DNA from 2 places in the Paenarthrobacter sp. NPDC018779 genome. Region 1 is predicted to be linked to the other one. Evidence: riboswitches for the same ligand, from Rfam matches in the RefSeq annotation. Region 1 holds a riboswitch; the other holds the start of a gene.
The links. Region 1 has a riboswitch for thiamine pyrophosphate ahead of thiD (bifunctional hydroxymethylpyrimidine kinase/phosphomethylpyrimidine kinase). Riboswitches for the same ligand answer to the same signal wherever they lie in the genome.

Region 1 (4,647 bases):
TCGCTGGAATCGCCTTCGATGCCCAGCAAGGCAAAGCCGGGGGCACGGCGCTTCTGCGACGAAAGGGCGGCGTTGCCCAGGCCGCCTTGACCACCCGCGGCGGCGACGTACTCCGTGCCTTCCCCCACCAGGTCAGCCAGTACGTAGCCATCCTTGGTCTTGACCACTGTGCCGTCGGGTACGGGAAGGATCAGGGTTTCGCCGTTCTTGCCGCCGCGCCAGTCGCCCATGCCGGGGCCACCGTTGGTAGCGTGGCGGTGCGGAGCGTGGTGGTAGTCCAGCAGCGTGGTGGTTTGCGAGGACACACGGAGGATGACGTCGCCGCCATTGCCGCCATTGCCGCCGTCGGGACCGCCGAGTGGCTTGAATTTTTCACGCTTGACGGAAACACAGCCGTGGCCGCCGGTACCGCCTGAAACGTGCAGGACTACCCGGTCTACAAAGCTCGCCACGTCTATCTCCTCTGTTGCTGTAAACAGCGCGAATGCCATGTCCGGCGCGCACCGGGCGCCCCGAACGATTGTAATGCGGTTAAAAGAACGGTGGAGCGGGCCTTTTGGGCCCGCTCCACCGGTTCAGAACTTGTTGTTACTCTGCAGCTGCAGCAGCAACGATGTTCACTACGCGACGGCCGCGGCGAGTACCGAACTCAACCGCACCAGCCTGGAGTGCGAACAGGGTGTCGTCGCCACCGCGACCCACGCCTGCACCGGGGTGGAAGTGGGTTCCACGCTGGCGAACGATGATTTCGCCTGCGGAAACTACCTGGCCACCGAAACGCTTGACGCCGAGGCGCTGTGCGTTGGAGTCACGACCGTTGCGAGTGGAGCTCGCGCCTTTTTTGTGTGCCATGTGAAATGCCTGCCTCTAAATATGTGGGGAAACTGAAAATCTGAACTGCGTAAGGAAAGTTACGCGATGCTCGTGATCTTGATCTTGGTCAGTTCCTGACGGTGACCCTGGCGCTTCTTGTAGCCGGTCTTGTTCTTGAACTTCTGGATGACGATCTTGGGACCACGGAGGTCCTCCAGGATCTCGGCCGTGACCTTCACCTTGGCCAGGTCCGCAGCAGCGGAGGTGACCTTGTCGCCGTCAACCAGGAGCAAGGCGGGCAGCTCAAGCGTGCTGCCGGCTCCACCGGGGACGCGGTTCAGCGTTACGTAGTCTCCAACGGAAACCTTTTCTTGGCGGCCGCCTGCGCGGACAATCGCGTACACCACTTGGGTACTCACTTCTCTCGACGTTTCTTACTAAATTTGCGTGCGGAACTCGAACCGGAATCAGGCCTGGTTCACGCTGTGCCTCAACGCCGTGGACTCCAGATCGAAGCCCGCGAGTCATCCCGTGAATAATTCCAGGGGGCATAACCCAAGTGTTGGCGTAAGCACCGAAGATCAAGATTACGCTAATTCGACCCTCGGCTGCAAATGAGGCCGGGTCCGGAAGCCACCGCGTGACGCTAGTCACCAGTAGGAACGGACTTTCCCGGCACCGTGCCCATACAGCCTACAGGCTCCTGGACGCTTTACCGGGATTTCACCTCTTCGACGCGCGGGTGGTCCTTTAGGCGTACAACCGCGGGGCGTCGAAGAAGGCAGTCTCATGGCGGCACGAATGGGCGAAAGCCTCCACCATGGCAGCCCGGTCCTGGCTGGAAGCGACCACCGCGGCCGCGTCTGTGAAGCCAATGGCCTTGCGGGTGGCCTCGGCGAAGTCTTCATCGGCGTAGGTCTTCAACCAGTCCGCATACGCGTGCTCCGACGGGGACCCTGCCTTGACGTAATTCGCGTGGAGCTGGTGTCCCACCTCGGCGTAGAGCCAGTAGCAGGGCAGGATCGCCGCGAGCAGCACGCCGTAGCTTCCAGAGGCCGAGGCCGCCAGCAGGTGGTCCACATAGGCCTTGGTGACAGGACCGGTGTGGGTAGCGGCCTGCCTGGTGCTCAGCCAATTCCGGTGCAGTTCGGATTCGACCTCGAGGCAGAGCTGCGAGGACCTGGCCCAGAACAGCTGTTCTTCCTCGGTGGGAGCGAGGGCACCTGCGCGTGCCAGCACCCGCGAATAGCCGTTGAGGTAAAGGGCATCCTGCGCGAGGTAGTAGTTGAACTGGGGTTCTGGGAGGCTGCCAGACTCCAACCCGTGGATGAAGTCGAGGCCGTAGATGGCGTCCAGTTCAGGTGCCGCTTCCTCCCACAGGCGGGCGGCGAAAGCCCCCGGGCCTCCAGCCTGCTGTGCTTGGTGGAAGTGGTTGATGGGGCCGCTGCCATGGCCCACCTCCAGCACATCCGCCGTGGCCAGGGCCTGCAGGAGCCAGGGCTTGACCTCCCGCAGCGACGCTTCCCAGTCTCCCGTCCGCGCCTGGACCGTGGCCAGCGCCGAGGACAATGAGCAGCCCGTTCCGTGGCTGTTCTTCGTCTCCACCCGTGGCCCTGCCACCGAGACAAAGTCCTGCCGCAGCAGCCCGTTCGTGTTGACGAGCGCATCGGGGCACTCGGCTCCTGCCAAGTGTCCGCCCTTCACCAGCACGGTGTTTCCGCATTCGGCAGCGAGCCGCTTGCCCTGTTCGAGGGCGGTGGACCAGTCCGTCGCCTCCGGCTCCCCCAGCAACATGGCCAGTTCAGGAATGTTGGGGGTGATGAGGTCGGCCAGCGGCAAAAGTTCGCGCAGTGCGGCTTCGGCGGATTCCCGGAGGAGTCGGTCACCACTGGTAGCTACCATTACCGGATCAAGGACCACGACGGCGGGACGCACCTTCTCGAGCCAGCCACGCACCTCGCCGATCACTTCGGCGTCGCCCAGCATCCCGATCTTGACGGCGTCGATGGTTACATCGCTGCTGATCGCCTCAAGCTGCTGCCGCAGGAAGTCCACGGGCGGGACATGGACGGCAGTAACACCCAGGGTGTTTTGCGCCGTGAGCGCCGTGACCACTGCCATCCCGTAGCCACCGTGGGCGGCAATGCTTTTCAGGTCTGCCTGGATTCCTGCGCCGCCGGAGGGGTCGGAACCGGCGATGCTGAGGACACGCGGGTATTGCCGGCCGGTGCGGGCCACGGCGTAGACGGCTGAATTCAACGATGAAGTCATGAGGGACATCCCTTCGCCGGTGCTAACCGGACAGGTTCAACGGGTCTGGATCTCAGCCCGGCCCAACGCCTGGCACCCCGTGTCAGTGACCAAGCCTAACGGACCGAGGGTCCGGCAGTAGCTACTGCCGGACCCTCGGTCCGTTACATGACGTTGGCAATGCCTAGAGTTCCGAGGCCGGAACCCCCACGCCGAGGATAATCGGCTCAGAAGCAGCGGACTCCTTCTTGGCCTGCTCCTGCGGCGCCTTGGCTTCATGGGCCGCTCCCCCACCGGTGGAAGCGGACACCTCGTGGTGCTCCACCGTGGTCTCGTTGGCAGCACCCTGCGCCCGGCTGGCGCTGCGGTTCCGGCGACCACGCCGACCGCGGGCACGGCTGGACGGATCGCTTTCCTCCGCAGCAGCCTGCCGGGACGGGACAGTTTCCGCCGGAGCAGCATCAGGGGCGGCCGGCTCATCCTGGCTTTCGACAGTCACAGGACCCCCACCCAGGTGGGAGAAAGCCTCGGCCAACAGGTCCAAAGTCATGGCAGGCTTCTCCGAAGCCGGCTCCTCGTGGTGTTCCACGAAGGGCAAGGCAACCTCTTCACCACCGAACCGGAGCACCGGCGTGGCACGCGGGGTGCCCTCGGCGCCGCTTGAATCCGGCACCTCGTCAGCGTGCTCCGCTCCAGCCCCGGTTGCGGCGGCGGCTGCGGCACGTGCTTCCTCCTCGGCCCGGTGAACCTCGTCATCGTGCAGGTGGGCAGCGTGCGCTGCAGCGGCAATCGTGGCCAGGGCAGCCCTGGTGGCCTGCGCTTTGGCCTGCCGGGCGGGGTCCACCGGCTCGGGCACCGGCGTCGAAGGCGCGGGAGAGGCAGCGGCGTGGACCGGCGTCGGGCTCTCTGCCGGCTGCCCCCCGCCCTTGCCGCGGCGGCGCTTCCGCTCAGTCCGGGTGGAAGGCTGCTGCTGGGTGTCGGCGTGCGGCCGGTGCTGCTCGGCGGCAACGACGTTGGCACGCCGATGCTCCACGGGCTCGTCGTGGGTCACCACACCGCGTCCGGCACAGTGCTCACACTGCTCGCCAAAGACCTCCAGCAGGCCCGTGCCCATGCGCTTGCGCGTCATCTGCACCAGGCCGAGCGATGTCACTTCGGCCACCTGATGCTTGGTACGGTCCCGGCCCAGGCATTCCACGAGGCGGCGCAGCACCAGGTCGCGGTTGGATTCGAGCACCATGTCGATGAAGTCGATGACGATGATGCCACCGATATCGCGCAGGCGCAGCTGGCGGACAACCTCCTCTGCGGCCTCAAGGTTGTTCTTGGTGACGGTCTCCTCGAGGTTTCCACCGCTGCCGGTGAACTTCCCGGTATTGACGTCCACCACGGTCATGGCCTCGGTACGGTCGATCACCAGGGATCCGCCCGACGGCAGGAAGACCTTGCGTTCCAGGGCCTTGTGGATCTGCTCGTCGATGCGCCAAGCCGAGAAAATGTCCTGGTCCTTGGTCCACTTTTCGAGCCGGCCCACCAGGTCCGGCGCCACATAGGTGACGTAAGCCTCAATGGTGTCCCAGGCAT
Region 2 (4,647 bases), on a different contig from region 1:
GGGGCGGGCCATACTAAGGGGTTCGAAGGACAAGATACGTGCACGGAGAGAGGGGCCGCACCGATCGAGTACCTGTCCATTGTGCCAGATGGGCGGCGCAATTACGACTTGGCCGCTTCGAGCCGGTGTGCCGTTGCCCACACGCCGACCCGCCACCAGGGTGGTGAAAGGATCAGGCAACCGACCAGACGTAGAGTCCAGCCCGGTCTGCATTCTCCACATCCGTGGCCAGCGAGGCGAGCTGCTGGACGTATCCACGGGATGCAGTTGCACCGAACGGCATGTCATCCTGCTCCGCCCAGGCGGCTGCGACATCGTCCAGGACATTGCCGTCTCCCTCGCTTTCATAGCTGAGGAGTTCAGCCAGCGCACGCACCATGGCCTCGGGAACACCCAGGAGCGCGTCGCTGGTGACGTCCACCAGGGCCAGCTCGTAATCGGCCCCGGCAGCATGCACGGCCTGCCCGGCAAGATCGCCAAGTTGTTCAACTTCGAAATCAGTGATGCCATCGATCCGGACGGCGGACCCGGCAACGTCGGCGCCGCGTTCAAGGGCCGCAGCCCGCTTCAGTGCTTCGTCGTGGGTGGCTACAAAAATTTCGGCAAAGCCCATGGGAACTACTCTCATTCCGTCGTGCTGACAAGTCGCGGATACGGACCCGCAGGCCCGTTCCCCGCCACTGCCCAGCCTAGTGCAGCAGACACCCGGCCGGTGCGACACGCCCCTAGCGGACGGCAACCCGCAATTGGTTCCGCCAAGGGTCTTCGAAGCGCAGTTCCTTCCCGGTGTGGTGACTCTGCAGCCCGGCGACCTTGAGGCGGTCAGCCAGCGCCCGCACGTCATCGTCATCAGGGACTTCGATCAGCACTTCACCGAGGCCCAGGGTGTCGCGGCGCGGCCCGGCGCCGCGGCTGTTCCACACATTCATGGCCATGTGGTGGTGGTACCCACCCGCCGAAACGAACAGCGCCTGGCCATGCCACCCGGCAGTCCGCTCGAAGCCCAGGGTATCCACATAGAACTTCTGCGCCGTGGCCACGTCACCCACCTGCAAGTGGACATGCCCGATTCCCGCGCCGGCCTTGGCCTGTCCCGTCACAGCCTCTTCACTGAGGTACTGCTGGAGGTAGGCCTGCGGCGGAAGCGCCACGTTGTCCATCACCACGTTCTTACCGTCCCACTGCCAGACCTCGCGCGGCTTGTCATAGTAGAGCTCAATGCCGTTGCCCTCAGGGTCGGTGAAGTAGAACGCTTCGCTCACCAAATGGTCAGCGCTGCCAACGAATGCCCGCGGTTCGTACTGGGCAGCTGTGGCGATGGTTGCCGCAAGCGACGGCTGGTCATCGAAAAGGATGGCCGTATGGAACAGGCCCGCCTCGCCGCGACCGGGGACCTGGAGCCCGGCGGCCGGGGCCAAATGCACCACCGGCTTGCCTTGGCGGCCCAAGTACAGGCCGCCATCCTGCTCGGCCACCACCTGGAGGCCCAGGGCGCGCTGGTAGTAGTCGCCCATGACTTTCATGTCGCCGACCTTGAGCATCACCGCGCCCATGGTGAGTTCGGCAGGCAGCAGGTCCTGGGTGGATGAGGTGGTCATGTGATGCTCCTGGTAATGAAGGTGGCCGCTTTTCGGCTCGCTCTATCTGTCTAAATTACTTGAAGCTTCAATTTATTCCTAGCGGATGACCGCACCCCGCAGAACAACATGGTTGAGTTCGCTGACGGTCGCCAGGTTGTGCCGGGGGTCTTCTCCGCAAACCACGACGTCGGCACTCGCGCCTTCACTGATGGCGTCGGCTCCCAGCCACGCCCGGGCACCCCAAGTGGCAGCGTTGAGGACAGCGGCAGGCGGCAGGCCGGCGTCGTGCAGTTCCTGCATTTCGTCCGCGATCCGGCCGTGTTTGATGACGCTTCCGGCGTCCGTACCCGTATAGATGGCGACTCCCGCTTCGAAAGCCTCAAGGACGCGTTCGCGGCGCCGCTCCCACAGGGCAGTCATGTGCCGGGCATAGTCCGGGAACTTGGGCATGGCCTGGGCGGCGATGTCCGGGAACGTTGCGATGTTGATCAGCGTGGGCACGATGGGCACCTGCTGCTCCACCAAACGGGGGATGTGCCGCGGCAAGAGACCGGTGGCGTGCTCGATGCAGTCAATACCGGCGTCGAGCATCTGGTCCACTGTGTCTTCGGCGAAGCAGTGCGCGGTCACGCGGGCGCCTTCGTCGTGGGCAGCGGCAATGGCGTCCTTGACCACGGCGGCGGGAAACGACGGGGCGAGGTCTCCGACGCCACGATCTATCCAGTCGCCCACCAGTTTCACCCAGCCGTCACCGTCGCGGGCTTCCTTGCGCACTGTCTCCACCAGCTCATCGGGCTCCACCTCGTGGCCCAGGCCTCGAAGGTAGCGGCGGCTCCGCGCGATGTGCCGCCCCGCCCGGATCAGCCGTGGAAGGTCCGCGCGCTGCTGGACCCAGCGAGTGTTGCTGGGCGAGCCGGCGTCCCTGATCAGCAGCGTGCCGGCGTTCCGGTCTGTTTCTGCCTGATCCAAGGTGGTTTTCTCGTCCACGCTTCCGCCCGGACCGAGGCCAATGTGGCAGTGGGCGTCCACGAAGCCGGGAAGGACCCAGCCTTCGAGCACTACGTCCGGCGCTTCCTGCGGCCGTTGAAAGGTCAGCAGGCCGTCCACAGACCACATTCCCTGGTGCTCTTGGTGGGCCTCGACCAGCACGGGGCCGCTGAATTCAATGATGTTGGCCATGGCAGAAGCCTAGTGCTCCCCCGCCGGCCACGTCCTGCCGGGCGGCTTGTGACTGGGACCACCCGGAGAGCTGTGGTAGCTTCGTCTACGACCACACGGGGGCCCCTGCAGGGGCTGAGATCGGACTGACGCAGTCTGCGACCGTTGAACCTGTCCGGGTAATGCCGGCGAAGGAAGTGAGTAATCCTTGAGCACCACAGAAACACAGCACAGCCCTGCCCAAAACCAGTCTGTTCCCACAGAGGAGACGGTCACGCAGTCGCTGAAGTCCCATTCGCTGGCGTGGCTGGAAGATCCCCGCCACGGCATCCGCGTACCGGTGACCGAAATTGCGCTGGAGCCATCGCCCAACGGCCAGGCCAACGATCCCCTGCAGGTGTACCGCACCGCCGGACCGGGCAGCGATCCGGTAGTGGGCCTGCGTCCTTTCCGGCAGCCCTGGATAGAGGAACGCCGGGACACCGAAAGCTACAGCGGCCGTGAACGGAACCTGCTCGACGACGGCAAGTCGGCTGTGCGCCGAGGCGCGGCGTCGGCGGAATGGAAGGGCGCCCAGCCGGTGCCCCGCCGCGCCAAAGAAGGCAAGACCGTCACGCAGATGCACTACGCCAAGCAGGGCATCGTGACCCCGGAAATGCGCTTTGTGGCGCTGCGGGAAAACTGCGACGTTGAGTTGGTCCGCAGCGAAGTGGCCGCAGGCCGCGCTATCATCCCGAACAACATCAACCACCCCGAATCCGAGCCGATGATCATCGGCAAGGCTTTCCTGGTGAAAATCAACGCCAACATCGGCAATTCGGCTGTGACCAGCTCCATTGCCGAGGAAGTGGACAAACTGCAGTGGGCCACCCAGTGGGGTGCCGACACTGTCATGGACCTGTCCACGGGAGACGACATCCACACCACGCGCGAGTGGATCATCCGGAACTCCCCCGTGCCCATCGGCACGGTCCCCATTTACCAGGCCCTGGAGAAAGTCAACGGCGAAGCCAACAAACTCACCTGGGAGATCTTCCGTGACACGGTGATTGAGCAGTGCGAGCAGGGGGTGGACTACATGACCATCCACGCGGGGGTCCTCCTTCGCTACGTTCCTCTGACGGCCAACCGGGTGACGGGAATCGTTTCGCGTGGCGGCTCCATCATGGCGGGCTGGTGCCTGGCCCACCACGAGGAGAACTTCCTCTACACCCACTTCGATGAGCTGTGCGAAATCTTCGCCAAGTACGATGTCGCGTTCTCGCTCGGTGACGGACTGCGTCCCGGCGCCACCGCCGACGCCAACGATGCCGCGCAGTTCGCCGAGTTGGACACCTTGGCCGAACTGACACAGCGTGCATGGGAGTACGACGTCCAGGTCATGGTGGAAGGGCCGGGGCACATCCCGTTCCACCTGGTCCGGGAAAACGTGGAACGGCAACAGGAATTGTGCAAGGGCGCCCCCTTCTACACCCTGGGACCCCTCGTGACCGACGTCGCGCCCGGCTACGACCACATCACCTCGGCCATTGGAGCCACGGAGATTGCCCGCTACGGCACGGCCATGCTGTGCTACGTGACCCCCAAGGAACACCTGGGCCTGCCCAACAAGGACGACGTCAAGACAGGCGTGATCACGTATAAGATCGCAGCCCATGCCGCAGACCTCGCCAAGGGACATCCCGGTGCGAACGAACGCGACGACGCCCTCTCCAAAGCGCGCTTCGAATTCCGTTGGCGGGACCAGTTCGCCCTGTCCCTGGACCCGGTCACCGCGGAATCCTTCCACGACGAGACGCTTCCGGCCGAACCGGCCAAGACGGCACACTTCTGCTCCATGTGCGGACCCAAGTTCTGCTCCATGCGCATCAGCCAGGACATCCGGGACGAATACGGTTCCGCCGAAGCC

Region 2: it holds a riboswitch for thiamine pyrophosphate, as region 1 does, so the genes downstream of both, thiC (phosphomethylpyrimidine synthase ThiC) here and thiD (bifunctional hydroxymethylpyrimidine kinase/phosphomethylpyrimidine kinase) in region 1, are expected to answer to the same signal.

What each region holds. Positions count from the first base shown of each region.
Region 1 is NZ_JBIRZS010000001.1:61,496-66,142, reverse strand. Features, by position in the region: gene obgE (GTPase ObgE) at 1-452, opposite strand, end outside; gene rpmA (50S ribosomal protein L27) at 589-852, opposite strand; gene rplU (50S ribosomal protein L21) at 912-1,220, opposite strand; gene thiD (bifunctional hydroxymethylpyrimidine kinase/phosphomethylpyrimidine kinase) at 1,564-3,084, opposite strand; TPP riboswitch at 3,076-3,174, opposite strand; gene ACH488_RS00325 (Rne/Rng family ribonuclease) at 3,248-4,647, opposite strand, start outside.
Region 2 is NZ_JBIRZS010000021.1:16,107-20,753, forward strand. Features, by position in the region: gene ACH488_RS17845 (hypothetical protein) at 173-613, opposite strand; gene ACH488_RS17850 (VOC family protein) at 726-1,598, opposite strand; gene ACH488_RS17855 (amidohydrolase family protein) at 1,677-2,759, opposite strand; TPP riboswitch at 2,845-2,952, shown strand; gene thiC (phosphomethylpyrimidine synthase ThiC) at 2,947-4,647, shown strand, end outside.